3 regions of the Photobacterium nomapromontoriensis genome follow, and region 1 is predicted to be linked to each of the others. Evidence: riboswitches for the same ligand, from Rfam matches in the RefSeq annotation. Region 1 holds a riboswitch; each other region holds the start of a gene.
What was found. A riboswitch is a leader RNA that binds a small molecule or an ion and turns the genes downstream of it on or off. The one in region 1 is predicted to bind thiamine pyrophosphate.
Positions count from the first base shown of each region.

Region 2: another riboswitch for thiamine pyrophosphate. It lies ahead of thiC (phosphomethylpyrimidine synthase ThiC); the one in region 1 lies ahead of thiD (bifunctional hydroxymethylpyrimidine kinase/phosphomethylpyrimidine kinase).
Region 3: another riboswitch for thiamine pyrophosphate. It lies ahead of thiB (thiamine ABC transporter substrate binding subunit); the one in region 1 lies ahead of thiD (bifunctional hydroxymethylpyrimidine kinase/phosphomethylpyrimidine kinase).

Region 1 covers NZ_JAKJSL010000028.1:22,340-27,045, reverse strand. Annotated here, with positions in the region: gene ptsP (phosphoenolpyruvate--protein phosphotransferase) at 1-1,388, opposite strand, end outside; gene L4D12_RS11835 (PTS fructose transporter subunit IIB) at 1,404-1,715, opposite strand; gene L4D12_RS11830 (hypothetical protein) at 1,940-2,302, opposite strand; gene L4D12_RS11825 (M23 family metallopeptidase) at 2,548-3,057, shown strand; TPP riboswitch at 3,149-3,248, shown strand; gene thiD (bifunctional hydroxymethylpyrimidine kinase/phosphomethylpyrimidine kinase) at 3,323-4,186, shown strand; gene L4D12_RS11815 (ABC transporter ATP-binding protein) at 4,176-4,706, shown strand, end outside.
Region 2 covers NZ_JAKJSL010000058.1:36,361-41,066, forward strand. Annotated here, with positions in the region: gene thiE (thiamine phosphate synthase) at 1-1,158, opposite strand, end outside; gene thiC (phosphomethylpyrimidine synthase ThiC) at 1,158-3,080, opposite strand; TPP riboswitch at 3,205-3,302, opposite strand; gene L4D12_RS22770 (universal stress protein) at 3,398-3,820, opposite strand; gene crcB (fluoride efflux transporter CrcB) at 4,006-4,389, shown strand; tRNA gene L4D12_RS22780 (tRNA-Trp) at 4,658-4,706, opposite strand, start outside.
Region 3 covers NZ_JAKJSL010000026.1:44,172-48,877, forward strand. Annotated here, with positions in the region: gene thiP (thiamine/thiamine pyrophosphate ABC transporter permease ThiP) at 1-575, opposite strand, end outside; gene thiB (thiamine ABC transporter substrate binding subunit) at 601-1,587, opposite strand; TPP riboswitch at 1,683-1,813, opposite strand; gene L4D12_RS10805 (DUF547 domain-containing protein) at 1,858-2,640, opposite strand; gene leuD (3-isopropylmalate dehydratase small subunit) at 2,848-3,450, opposite strand; gene leuC (3-isopropylmalate dehydratase large subunit) at 3,467-4,706, opposite strand, start outside.

The sequences.
Region 1 (4,706 bases):
CCAAGAAACGGATTGTGCTCGTGAGGCAGATTAAGGTAATCAATCGGCTTATCACCACCAATATCCATGGTACGGATGATCACCGGCTTGCTGTTGGCAGCTTCTAATACATCACGGTAATGCTGGAACTGCTCGTCTTCATATGGTGCTTGATCGCGGTCCATAAATAGCATTTCAGTACGGAAGAGACCTACCCCTTCTGCGCCATTGGCAAAGGCTGTTGGTGCTTCAATAGAGCAGGCAATATTGGCTGCTACTTCAATGCAATGGCCGTCAGCTGTGCTAGCTTGTTGATGAGCAAAAGCTTGCTGTTTTTCTTGTTGGTTCTGGTTAAGCAGTAGCGCACGATTAAAATATCGCTGGACGCCCTCATTCGCATCAATGGCTAAGACGCCCAGCTGGGCATCAAGGTAAACACGAGAGTTAATTGCGGTGGCGCATTGGCTGATATCAATCCCAGACAGCGTTGGAATGCCGAACGCTCGGGCAAGGATCACTGTGTGCGAGGTGCTGCCTGCGTGAGTCAGTACTAATCCTTGCAGGTAGTTTTTGTCCAGTCCGAGAAATTGACTCGGTGTGAGATCATTAGCAATGACGATGCTGGGTTTGGTTAACGTGAAATCTTGCTGACACGGTACATCGGGATAGGCGGCGATCAGTAATTGGGTTGCTACGTCCTTGATGTCGACAACTCGCTCTTGTAGGTACGTACTAGCAGATTGCTGCAGTTGAGCCGACAGTTTCTCCACCATTGCCAGAATAGCATTGGCGGTGGAGTTCGTCGGTAGTAAGGCTTCAATACCCTCGATAAAGCTGCTGTCATTCAAGATCGCCAAGTGAGCGGCAATAATATCAATTTCAAGTTGACCTGCTTGCTCTATGGCCGCTGATAACTGATCGGCCACAAGCTGATGGGCGTGACTAAAGCGGGCTGCTTCGTTGTCGCAAATTTCGGTTGCAAACACGCTGAGTTCAGTTTGGCTGAAGCTGATTAATTCCCCCGTTGTAATCCCTGTTGCTAAGCGTTTTCCATGCAGCAAGGTAGGAGAATGGCGTAGTAATGATTGCGGTAGCACCACCGCGTGAGTGTCAGCAATAGTTTCTATGGCTTCATCACAGTGTGGAAATTCTTCAGCGAGGTATCGGCTTAATGCTTCATGGGCTTGCGGGCTATCGCAACCTTCAAATGTCATGGTGCATTGGTCGTTTAGCAGGGTGTCCGTACCGACAAGTGCCAGCACACTTTTTGCGTTGCCGGTATTGCCGTTACGGCCGTTAGTTAGACTGATGTCGCAAGCAAACTGGCGACAGATTTTTTCTAGATGAGTCGCTGGACGCGCATGAATGCCATTGGGAAGTTCACAGCGGAAAGATAATTCATGTTTCATGGTAACTGCCTGTAATTAATTCGCTAACTGTTGCTGACATAGAGAAAAGATATGACGAGGTTGCTGTAATGCATCTTGAATGGAGACCTCAATACAACGGTGATTTTTAAAACGATCACTGTGTTCAATATTGATATCAGCGGCAAGAATGACGATGTCGGCCCGCTGGATATCTTGCTCGGTAAGGCGGTTTTCAATCCCCATCGCACCTTGGGTTTCAACTTTAATGCTAATACCCAGTTTTTTAGCAGTCTCGGTTAGTTTATCCGCTGCCATATACGTATGAGCAATGCCTGTAGGGCAAGCTGTAATCGCGACCACTCTCATTCTTTTCTCCTGTCATGGAAAGTCCTTATGCTGACAATATAGGGAGAGGAGAGCAGGTTCGATAGAAGAGAAAGCAAGCTTTTACTGGATATTTGTAACGGTCGTCAGCAAGCGTGATAGGGATCGCACTTCAGAGCCCCGGTATAACGGGGCAACTGAACTTGTGCATGTTGGGGAATGTTGAACGGTCGTAGGGTACCAGTTAAAGATAATAAGTAGCATTTTTAATGCGGGTTTTTGGCATTGAGGATGTCTGCCAAAGGCATTGCTTGCTCGGTTAACTGGTTATCACGGTAGTGATAGCTTAGGCACTCATTGGCACTGGGGTCACTGAATGATTTATTGATTTGGTAAGGTGTGCCCTTGGCAAAGTGCCACAGAAAGCGTTCAAGTGCCTGGTCGAAAATCATGGTTTTTAATGACGGGGAAGGGGATGAGAAGGTGAACTGAACCAGATCGACGGGCGCGCTTTGTTCTATGCGTTTTTTCTCTATGCGTTTGAAACCAAATTGTGCGGCTTGAGGAATAATCCCTCCCGGTAGAAGATGAGCCGGAACGGTTAACGCCGCTTGTATCAATGTCATCATGGACTCCCTGTATGATGCCTTGCGGACACCCATATTGGCATGAATTCGTGATCGAGTTCAATGAGATTGTGTCGATAAAAATCACCCTGCGCCTAAAAATTGAACCGTCGCTATGAAATGATTACGTCGACTGATATTTTAAGCCTAGTCGCTATTAATCATGGGTGTTTTGGTATTGAGTACAGTGAGTATGCTCAGCCCTTTGTGTTGGCGGTAACCCTCTTGTAATGAAAGGATTTATTACAGTGAAAAAAGTATTTTTAGTCGCATTTATTGTCATTTTTATTGGTCTGGTTTTTCCTGCGGCTTCTCTCATTCCCGTCGATAAGGCGAGTTGTAATGATTGGAACCATCAAACCTTTTGGTATGAGCCGTGGGGCAGTTCAGGGGTGCATAAAGGCATTGATATCTTTGCCAAGAATGATACACCCGTTGTAGCGGCCACCAGTGGGATCGTGCTGTATAGCGGTACCCTAGCAAAAGGCGGCAATGTTATTGCGATACTAGGGCCGAAATGGAGTATTTACTATTATGCCCATTTAAGTGTGATTTCAGATAACGCCACTGGGTGGGTAACGCAAGGAACACACATTGGTAAAGTCGGTAGTACCGGTAATGCCAAGGGCAAGCCCGCCCATCTGCATTATTCAGTTTTATCCCTGTTTCCGTATGTGTGGAACATCACTACAGAAACCCAAGGGTGGAAAAAAGCCGTTTATTTAGACCCTGCCAGTACTTTTGTTGCATGTGATTAGTAGTGGACACTAATTATGCGATAACCCACAGAATCCACATTCTATACAGCAAGATATATTGTTCTTTTACTCAAACTTGGTACTATCACAGCATATATAGTCGGGGGGCCAGTAGGCTGAGATCGCATGTTGCGAGACCCGTTGAACCTGATTCAGTTAATACTGGCGTAGGGAACTATCCATCTTGCTTGTGACGATTTGATCTCTTTCCCGCTTAAATCTTCAGCTTGATAAAAGTTCCAGCGCGCCAGCTATAGGAGCTTTTATGCCAGACGTTATCGTAACTTCTACCTCTCACCCCCACTCTCATGCCGCAGCAACCCCGATTGTGTTAACCATTGCCGGATCAGACAGTGGCGGTGGCGCGGGTATCCAAGCCGACATTAAAGCGATATCCGCCACGGGCAGCTATGCCTGTTCGGTGATCACCGCCATTACTGCGCAAAATACCCTGGGCGTGTCCGCCATTTTCCCCATCCCCCTTGAACATGTTGAAAAGCAACTTGATGCGGTGTTTTCAGATTTAGATGTGGTTGCGGTCAAAGTCGGTATGTTGGCTGATGCTGACATTATTCATGTTGTTGCCGCCAAAATTAAACAATATCGCCCCCAGTTCTTAGTCGTTGATCCGGTTATGGTCGCGACTAGCGGCGATTTGCTATTGAAAGCATCGGCGATTAACACCCTGAAAGCGGAGCTATTGCCGCTGGCTGATGTGATCACGCCTAACTTACCTGAAGGTGCTGCGCTAATTGGCAGCGAAGTACCAACAACAGAAGCAGAAATGACGGCTATGATCACCGATCTTCGTTTGCTTGGTGCGCATACGGTACTGCTCAAAGGCGGTCATTTAGAGCAGGATGAAAACAGTAAAGATTTGCTCATTTTCGCTGATGATGTCGTACCGTTCAGTGCAAAACGTGTCAATACGCGTAATACGCATGGCACCGGATGTACCTTGTCTTCAGCGATAGCCTCTTATCTCGCGCAGGGTAACGGCTTGCAGCAGGCGGTTGAACTGGGTAAGCAATATATTTCTCAGGCTATTGCGCATGCTGACGAACTCGACATTGGCAAAGGGCACGGTCCGGTTAACCATTTCTTTGATGGTCACGCGAATGTTCGCTAACGTGTCCGTCGGTATTGATATTTCTGGCGGTTCGCTTCGTTATCACGACAGTCAGGTTGCGACGCTGGAAGGGGTGAATATGCACATCCCCGCTCAGCGCTGGACTTGTATTCTCGGTCGAAGCGGTTGCGGCAAAAGCTCGCTTCTGAGATACCTTGCGGGATTACTTGGCGGCAAAGTGACGTGGTCGGGGGAGCTGATGATAGAGCCTGCGTGCGACCTCAATCATCAGGTGGCTTATATGGCGCAGCAAGATCTGTTGATGCCGTGGCTGTCGGTATTAGATAACGTCATGCTGAGCACTCAGTTTGGTGATCGGGCGAGTGCTGATCAGCAAGAAAAAGCATTGGCGTTATTAGATAAGGTTGGACTGGCTGAGCACGCCAAGGCGTTACCCCAGCAGCTATCGGGCGGCATGCGGCAACGGGTCGCGCTGGTAAGAACCCTGTTGCAAGATAAGCCAGTGGTATTAATGGATGAACCCTTTTCTGCATTAGATGCCGTGACACGTTATCGGCTG
Region 2 (4,706 bases), on a different contig from region 1:
AGTGATAGCCCGAACCACAGCAACACTGGTTACCCCGGTTCGCCATACTTTCTCAGCCCGAGATAAATCAATGCCGCCAATAGCAACAGTTGGAAAGGCCTCGCCAATTAGCTTTTGATATAATGCTAATCGATTCAATCCCTGCGGTTTTGACGGCATGTCTTTCGTCGTGGTGGGGAAAATATGGCCAAGCGCAATGTAACTTGGTGAAAACTCAGCAGCACGCAGAATCTCATAATACCCGTGGGTTGATAATCCAAGTCGAAGTCCGGCCTGCTGGATCGCAAACAAATCTGCCGTTTCGAGATCTTCCTGCCCCAAATGTACCCCGTAAGCCTGATGTTCAATGGCCAACTGCCAATAATCATTTACAAAAACCTGTGCCTGATAGCGCTCTCCAGCCGCAATAATATCCGCCACTTGGGATGGCAGACTCGGCTCACTAGGATCTTTGATGCGCAACTGAGTCGTATTAACTCCTAGAGCTAACAACTGCTCGACCCATGCTGCTGTATCGACAACCGGATAGAGCGCCAGTTTACTGCGTTCAACCGCCATAAAAGGCGCCACACTGACTTCCTTGCTCACCCAACCTAACATCTCTACTTCGGGGTGATTAGCCGTTAACGGTCGAGGAAATAACTCTCGAGTCGTCGGCCACCCCATCTCACCGTGCCCATCGACATGACTGGCTTGGTATCCCCTTGCATGAGCACGAGCCAACGTCACCGCATCTTCAAGCGGAAAATCCAAGGCTAACGCAGAGAGTAACATTGCTCGTTGTGGCTCACTTGCACCCGCATGATGGCAATATACACCACGGGCTTCACCATTATGATGCCACAGATCCACACAGCCTTGCTCCGTCGGCAACCCACACACTATCAAATTAGGTGTATCAGCTACGAGCTGCTGCATGTCTGACAACGTAGGATAAGGAGCGAGCCATTGATCTCGCACCTCATAGCCCGCTACAGGCTCAGATGGATTAAACGCCACACTCAGCGATAAACCTCCTGCCTGAATGTCTACCACTGCCGAATCACTCCACTCCACAATAACAGCTTCACCAAGCTGGTATTGATCTGCAGCAGCCAATAAGGGCTCAATCTGCATCAACAACGGTGTTAGGTGATCGGGTAAACATAAATCACTCATTACTCCTCCTCTTTTACCGGATGATAAAGCTCACTCCCCCTAGATCGGAATTCATCGGCTTTTTGCTGCATACCATCGAGCGGATCTTCTAGCATTCGAATAGCCACAGCCTCGGGTTCATCCAGGCCTTTGGCATACTCGCGTACTTCCTGTGAGATCTTCATCGAACAGAACTTAGGGCCACACATAGAGCAAAAATGGGCAACTTTGCCAGATTCTTGAGGGAGTGTCTCATCGTGATAAGCTCGCGCCGTAATTGGGTCTAAAGCTAAATTAAATTGGTCTTCCCAGCGAAATTCAAACCGCGCTTTTGAAAGGGCGTTATCTCGTACCTGAGCTCCGGGATGCCCCTTCGCTAAGTCTGCCGCATGGGCACATAGCTTGTACGTGATCAGTCCCACCTTTACATCGTCTTTATTTGGCAGACCAAGATGCTCTTTCGGTGTCACGTAGCACAGCATGGCGCAACCGTACCACCCTATGATCGCAGCGCCAATCCCTGAGGTAATATGATCATATCCCGGAGCAATATCAGTCGTCAGCGGACCGAGAGTATAAAATGGTGCTTCATGACAATGCGTTAGCTGCTCATCCATGTTTTCTTTGATCATGTGCATTGGCACATGTCCTGGCCCTTCAATCATCACTTGGACATCGAACTCCCAAGCAACTTTGGTCAGCTCCCCTAATGTCCGTAATTCACTGAATTGTGCTTCATCATTAGCATCAGCCACTGAGCCCGGACGCAAACCATCGCCTAACGACAATGCAATATCATACCGAGCACAGATTTCACAGATCTCACGAAAATGCTCATAGAGGAAGCTTTCTTGATGGTGAGCCAGACACCACTTCGCCATAATCGAGCCCCCCCGGGAGACAATCCCGGTAACTCGCTTTGCTGTCATAGGTACATAACGCAGAAGAACACCAGCATGAATAGTGAAATAATCAACACCCTGCTCGGCTTGCTCAAGCAAGGTATCGCGGAACACTTCCCAGTTAAGCTCCTCAGCAATGCCGTTCACTTTTTCTAATGCCTGATACATCGGTACTGTACCAATAGGAACAGGGCTGTTACGGATTATCCATTCTCGCGTTTCATGAATATTGCGACCAGTCGACAAATCCATCACAGTATCCCCGCCCCAGCGGGTCGACCATACTAACTTCTCCACTTCTTCTTCAATGGAGGAACTAACGGAGGAGTTGCCGATATTGGCATTAACCTTAACAAAAAAATTACGACCAATAATCATTGGTTCAGATTCAGGATGGTTGATATTGGAAGGAATAATCGCCCTGCCTTCCGCGACTTCACGACGGACAAACTCAGGCGTAATAGTTGGTGGTAAATTGGCCCCAAAATTCATCCCGGAATGCTGATGATTCAAAACTTCATCACGGTATTTTGCCTGCCCCATATTTTCACGTATGGCAATATATTCCATTTCTGGTGTGATGATCCCTTTACGGGCATAGTGAAGCTGGGTGACATTAGTTCCAGATTTAGCGCATCGAATACGAGCCGGCTCGCTGAAACGAAACTCATCGAGAGTCTCATCAGCTAGGCGCTCTTTGGAATATGCAGAACTCAATTCACTTAATAACTCGGTATCGCCACGCTCTGCTATCCACGCTTCACGAAGTTTGGGCAACCCAGAATAAATATCAATTTGATGCAGAGGATCAGTATAGAAACCCGAGGTATCATAAACTCGCACGGGCTCATTGGATTCAAAGATAGGGGATTCTTTAGATCCACCGATAAGGCTATCGGCAAGCGTGATTTCTCGCATAGGCACACGAATATCATCACGGCTACCTGGCACATAAATTTTCTGTGAGCTTGGGTAAGGTTGGGTGGTAAGTGATTCAATAAATTGTTTCGCGTCCAGTCTCGCTTGTTTGCGATTCGACATAGCAATTTCCTTGTTATCCATAATAAGGGAAGTTGCTTGGCGGATAGGTGCGTAAACAAGAGGCCACATATAGGGCTTGTAGCATCATCTGAAACAGCGGCTATAGTCAAAAAAATAGCAATACAGAAGACATTCTCTTGTTCCCTTCGCAGGTATTAGCCTGATCAGGTTCTACGGATCCCGCAATGCGGTCTCAGCCAATTGGCACTCCGACAAGTATTAATGAGTATAAAAAAGTATCAGAGTAGCAGCAAGCCTAAAACCAATAATTATCCACCTCGTTGATTAAACCGCTCCCTGACTCACACTTTACCCACTTACTGACAAATCAGCACATCAGCATTTAGCTGGTGTGATAATGCATGACTGATATCACCAAACCAATGAATACCCGATTTTCGGCAGCCAGTGATTACCAAATTGGCCTCTAACTGTTCAGCTAAAGTAGTTAAATGTTTAATTACATCACCATTAGCCATGTGTACCGCCTGTACTTTATAAGGTGACAGCTCAGATAATGCAGTTAACTGTTTCATTCTTTTATGGGCAAGCTCGTTATGCGCTTCATCAAGCTCTAATTCAGCATCTGCGAAACTAATATTCCCCATGCCGGGTTCAACAAAAACAAGATGTAATTCTGCATGATTCTGCTCTGCAATAACCGCCGCTTTTACCATAAGTCGGTGTGCTTCTTTATCATCGGGATTAACAGCCAATAATACGATTTGGTAAAGCGCCATGATCACCTCTCCTTCCATTCACAAATGTGCCAACTTGCTGCTATAACTGTAATACAGCGTACACCTAAATCTCAGAAAACATGCATTACAATCAATGATTGCAAAATTACACTTCGTTAAAGGTAATAGTGATTGCAGCAACATGGTATTAGTATGACATCCCTTATTCACAACTTGAGCTTTCGATGAGTCAATTAGTATTTCTTGGATTGATAGCCCTTGGGGGCGCATTTGGTGCTTGCTCCCGATATTTCATATCCGAACTGTGCGTCTACCTATTTGGCAAAGGTTTTCCTTACGGAACGCTGGCTGTTAACGTGATCGGTTCAATGATTATTGGGTTACTAATGTCAGCTCTAGATCAAGGAATGATTGAAGCTGTACCAGCCCGGCCACTCATTGGATTAGGTTTTCTTGGGGCACTAACAACCTTCTCAACATTTTCCATGGATAACGTTATTCTGATGCAGCAAGGTGAGTTTATTAAGGCTGGCCTGAATATTTTGCTCAACATTACACTGAGCATTACAGCATGCTTTATTGGCTACCAGCTTATGATGAAAGGCTGAATTATTACTATTTGGGAGAATTCTATCATTAGGTGCTTCGCTAGAAGCACCTCCCTCGCAAAATTATCACTATCCATTCAAAAACTACAACCCAACCAATAGAAAACATAAACGAAAAAGGCTCCAGCATTTCTGCTAGAGCCTTGAATATAACAAGGTGAAGAGATTTGAACTCACAACACGCGCTGATGTTCGATATGGCGGGATCCGCTACCAATAACGACCACAAACGAAAAAGGCTCCAGCATTTCTGCTAGAGCCTTGAATATGGCAGGGGTGGAGAGATTCGAACTCCCAACACGCGGATTTGGAATCCG
Region 3 (4,706 bases), on a different contig from region 1:
GGTAGCTGTTGACGCAGCCGCGGCCAGGCAACAAAGCGAAATTGTTGCCAGCTAGACAGCCCAAGGTGGGTTGCGAGCTGATGCTGATCAAAAGGGATCCCTTCCAAACTTTGGTAGAGCAATCGGGTCGCCAGTGGCAAATTGAGAAAAACATGTGCTAGCAAGATCCCTTGCAGGCCATATAGGGAGACCCCGTCTTGCCAGCCCAGAGCGGTCAGCCCTTTCATGATCAGGCCATTGTTGCCATAGATTGCCAGTAAGCCAAATACCGCCACCAGTACCGGTAACACCAGTGTCATGGCAAACAACCTCAGTAGCAGTACTTTGCCGGGGAACTGTCGGCGATACAAGGCATAGGCCACTGGAATGGCGGGTAGAATGCTGAGCAGCGTTGACAGTAGGGCCTGAGTGAAGGAAAACCCGGTGACGTGACGTAAGTATGGGTCTTGCCATAGTGACAGAATATCGAGGTCGCGGGCTTCATTGATCAGCGCCCACAGGGCGCTGATCACTATGCTGGCGATAAGCCCGGCGGAAAACAGGCCGGGTAGATAAGTGGTACGACGGGTGTACAAAGTAAGTGCCTACTATGGGTAATAGCTACTGAGTAAGAGCCTGTTGCCACTCTCTGATCCAGCTGCGACGGTTTTTTGCAACCTCATCTGCGGTGAATTCCAGAGATTTGACAGGCAGAGTTAATTGTTTGAAACCGGTGGGTAGTGTCTGCTCTATGACCGGATACATCCAGTTACCGGTAGGGATCACTTGTTGAAACTCAGGGGTCAGGATAAATGCCAGAAACTGATCAGCCAGTGCGTCATTGGCTCTGTTTTTTAGCTTGGCCGCGACTTCTACCTGCATGTAATGACCTTCGCTGAAATCGGCCGCTTTATACTTATTCTCGCCTTCCGCAATGATGTGATAGGCCGGTGAGGTGGTGTATGACAGCACCATATCAGACTCGCCCTTGAGGAACATGTTGTAGGCTTCGGACCAGCCCTTGGTCACGGTAACGGTTTTCTTTGCCAGTTGCTGCCAGGCTGCTGATGCCTTGTCGCCATAGACGGATTTCATCCACAACATCAGGCCCTGCCCCGGGGTAGAGGTGCGAGGATCCTGATAAATGATATTGATATCATCACGCTTGAGCAGCTCTGCCAGGCTTTTCGGTGGTGTGGTCAGCTTGGTGCTGTCATAGACGAAAGCGAAATAACCGTAGTCGTAGGGAACAAATGTAGTATCCGTCCAGCCCATTGGGATATTGACCTTGCTGGTATCGACGTGATGTTCGGCCAGAAGGTCGGTTTTTTTGGCTTCGCTGATCAGGTTGTTATCCAGCCCCAGCAGGATATCGGCTTTGGTGTTTTTGCCTTCGAGGCGAACCCGATTAAGGATCGAGACGCCATCATCCAGCGCCACGAATTCGAGGTTGCAATTGCATTGGGCTTCAAAGGCTTTTTCAATCGCAGGTCCTGGCCCCCAGTCTGATGCAAATGAGCTGTAGGTATAGACGGTCAGGGTGTTATCGGCCGCCCATACAGAGCTGGTCGCTAAGGAAAGGGTCAAAAGAGGAAGTAATTTTGTCACTATGCGCTCCTGATTCTCTTGCATCCGGCAAGAGGACATATAAAGGGGGCACAGGGTTGAGAACATCCAGCATCGTGCTGTGAGTGATAAGGGCGATCTATCGCTGTCTCAATTCCTACGCCAGTACTAACTGGATCAGGTTCAGTGGGTCTTGCAGATGCAATCTCAGCCGTTCGATTGTTTCGCGTTGTCGCGTCAGTGTTGGCGGGCTCCCCAATGAGAACAAGCGTTATTGTAATGTGCTATTGAGCGGGTTGCCAGCACCACGCATTAGTTGGGCTCGTTCAGTGCCCAGTTGTAGTCGTAGCTCACCTTATTGAGTTGGATCGGAGTGCCTTTACGATAGGTGTTGAGGTGAGCTTGTAGTTGTGTTTTGTTGCCAAAATCACTGCCATACCAGTCGTAGATAGAGGATAAACGCACCGTATCACCAGCTGGGCTGACTCCTTTACTGCTATTAATAAAACGGCGAGCTGATAGTTCGAGCAGGGATTCGTGATTGCTGGCGGTAAAGGCCTGCGGTTGAAGATCCGGACAGCCGAGGCTGGCACAGTTAACCGCATAGTGAATACGAGGATCATGCCAGATGGGGCGCAAGATTCGGTGTTCAATATCATTTAAAGAGAGTGTTTTATTGTTGATGGTGATGAGCTTTTCATTCCACGGCCCAAAGCTGAAAAATCCGCCTAGTTTGGTGATCGATTGCAATGGATAGTTATCGAGGATCACTTGTACCGTCAGGGCATTATACACATTCACCCAGTAGGCAAATTGTTCATCACGGTTAAGCTGGCGCGGATCGAGCGTCGCCAGTTCACGGAGGTAGCGATTGAGCGCGTATTTGTCATCATCACTGACGGCACGATAGCGGAACAGGGTCTGGTTGGGCTTCACCACCAGATAGCGATCCAGTAACTGCTGCCAGCGTTGGTGATCAACCGTCTGTTGGCTGGTGGCCTGAGACGGTTGCCAGTAGGCCCACAAATCCGCTTTAGGCGCGGCCCAGCTTGCGGCTGATAGGAAAACAAAACAGAGGGTAAGTAACAGGCGCATGGTTGGCCATCCTTGTGAACGTGATTGGTGATAACGGCTTATTGAGACTATACATGACCTGACTAATGGCTGGTTTATTTCATGTCATCCGATGGGCGAGGCTGTTTATCGGTAATCGGCGGCAGTAAAAGCCCCGGTCAGTGCAGATGCCGGGGCTTTTGGATTGTGACATGCTATGTGGTCACCAAGGTGGCAACTTATCGATAGTTAGGCCAGAAATGTCGGGATTTTACTTTCAAAATCGGCAATTTTGGCTTCATGCTGCAACGTCAGGCCAATGTTATCTAGCCCATTAAGCAGGCAGTGACGACGAAATTCATCAATCTCAAAGCCATACTGCTTACCGTTGGCACTCACCTGCATCGCCTCTAGATCGACGGTTACCTGCGCCCCTTCATTGGCGGTGACGAACTGGAAAATCTCATCCACTTCCTGTTCGCTCAAACGGACGGGGACCATTTGGTTATTGATCGAGTTGCCATAGAAAATGTCGGCAAAACTTGGTGCGATCATTACTTGGATCCCGTAATCGGCCAGCGCCCACGGGGCATGCTCGCGGGATGAACCACAACCGAAATTCTCGCGGGCGAGCAAAACGGTGGCCCCCTGATAGCGGGGGGCGTTCATGATAAAATCAGGGTTGGGCTGCTGACCGGCATCATCAAGAAAGCGCCAGTCGTGGAACAGGTGCTGACCAAAACCGAGACGGGTTACCTTCTGCAAAAATTGCTTGGGGATGATCGCATCGGTATCGACATTGGCCGCATCCAGAGGAACCACCAAGCCAGTATGTTGTTTGAATCCTGTCATTGTCTTGTTCCTTCTGTTAAGCGGTGATGGCGTCGTGTTCAAGCTCGCGGATATCCACAAAGTGACCGGCACATGCTGCAGCGGCTGCCATGGCCGGGCTAACTAAATGGGTACGGCCATCACGGCCCTGACGACCTTCGAAGTTGCGGTTACTGGTTGACGCACAGCGCTCGTGCGGCCCCAAGCGGTCGTTGTTCATCGCCAGACACATCGAGCAGCCCGGCAAACGCCATTCAAATCCCGCCTCGATGAAGATCTGATCCAAGCCTTCTTGCTCAGCTTGTGCTTTGACTTGCTCCGAGCCCGGAACGACTAGCGCTTGTATATTGGCGGCGACTTTGCGGCCTTTGGCGACGGCAGCGGCGGCACGCATATCTTCAATGCGCGAGTTGGTGCATGAGCCGATAAAGACCTTGTCGATGCAAAAATCAGACAGTTTCTTGCCTGCTTCCAGCCCCATATAAGCCAGTGCTTTTGCCGCCGATGCCTGCTCAACCGGATCGCTAAAACCGCTTGGGTCTGGGATCGGTTGATCAACCGCAATCACCTGACCGGGGTTGGTTCCCCAAGTGATTTGAGGTTTGATGTCTTTCGCATCAAGGGTGACGACGTGATCAAACTCGGCACCGCTATCGGTTTTCAGGGTATCCCAGTACGCTATAGCAGCGTCGAAATCGGCCCCTGCTGGTGAGAACTTACGGCCTTTGATGTAGTCGTAGGTGGTTTGATCCGGAGCGATCAGGCCTGCTTTGGCGCCTAATTCAATGGCCATGTTACATACTGTCATCCGGCCTTCCATGGTCAGATCAGTGATCGCCTCACCACAGAACTCGACCACATAGCCTGTTCCGCCTGCTGCGGTGGTTTTGCCTATGATCGCTAGCACGATGTCTTTAGCAGTGATCCCCGGTGCCACTTTGCCTTTGACTTCAATTTTCATGGTTTTGGCGCGCGCTTGTTTTAGGGTCTGGGTGGCGAGCACATGCTCAACTTCCGAGGTACCAATCCCAAACGCTAATGAGCCAAAGGCACCATGGGTGGCGGTATGGGAGTCGCCACAAACGATGGTCATTCCCGGCAGGGTGATGCCCAGTTCAGGGCCCATAACGTGGACAATTCCCTGATATTTATGGTTCAGATCATACAGAGTGACCCCAAATTCTTCGCAGTTTTTGGCCAGTGTCTCCATCTGGATCCGAGCCATCTCCCCACAGGCGTTGATGTCTTTAGTCTGGGTCGAGACATTGTGATCCATC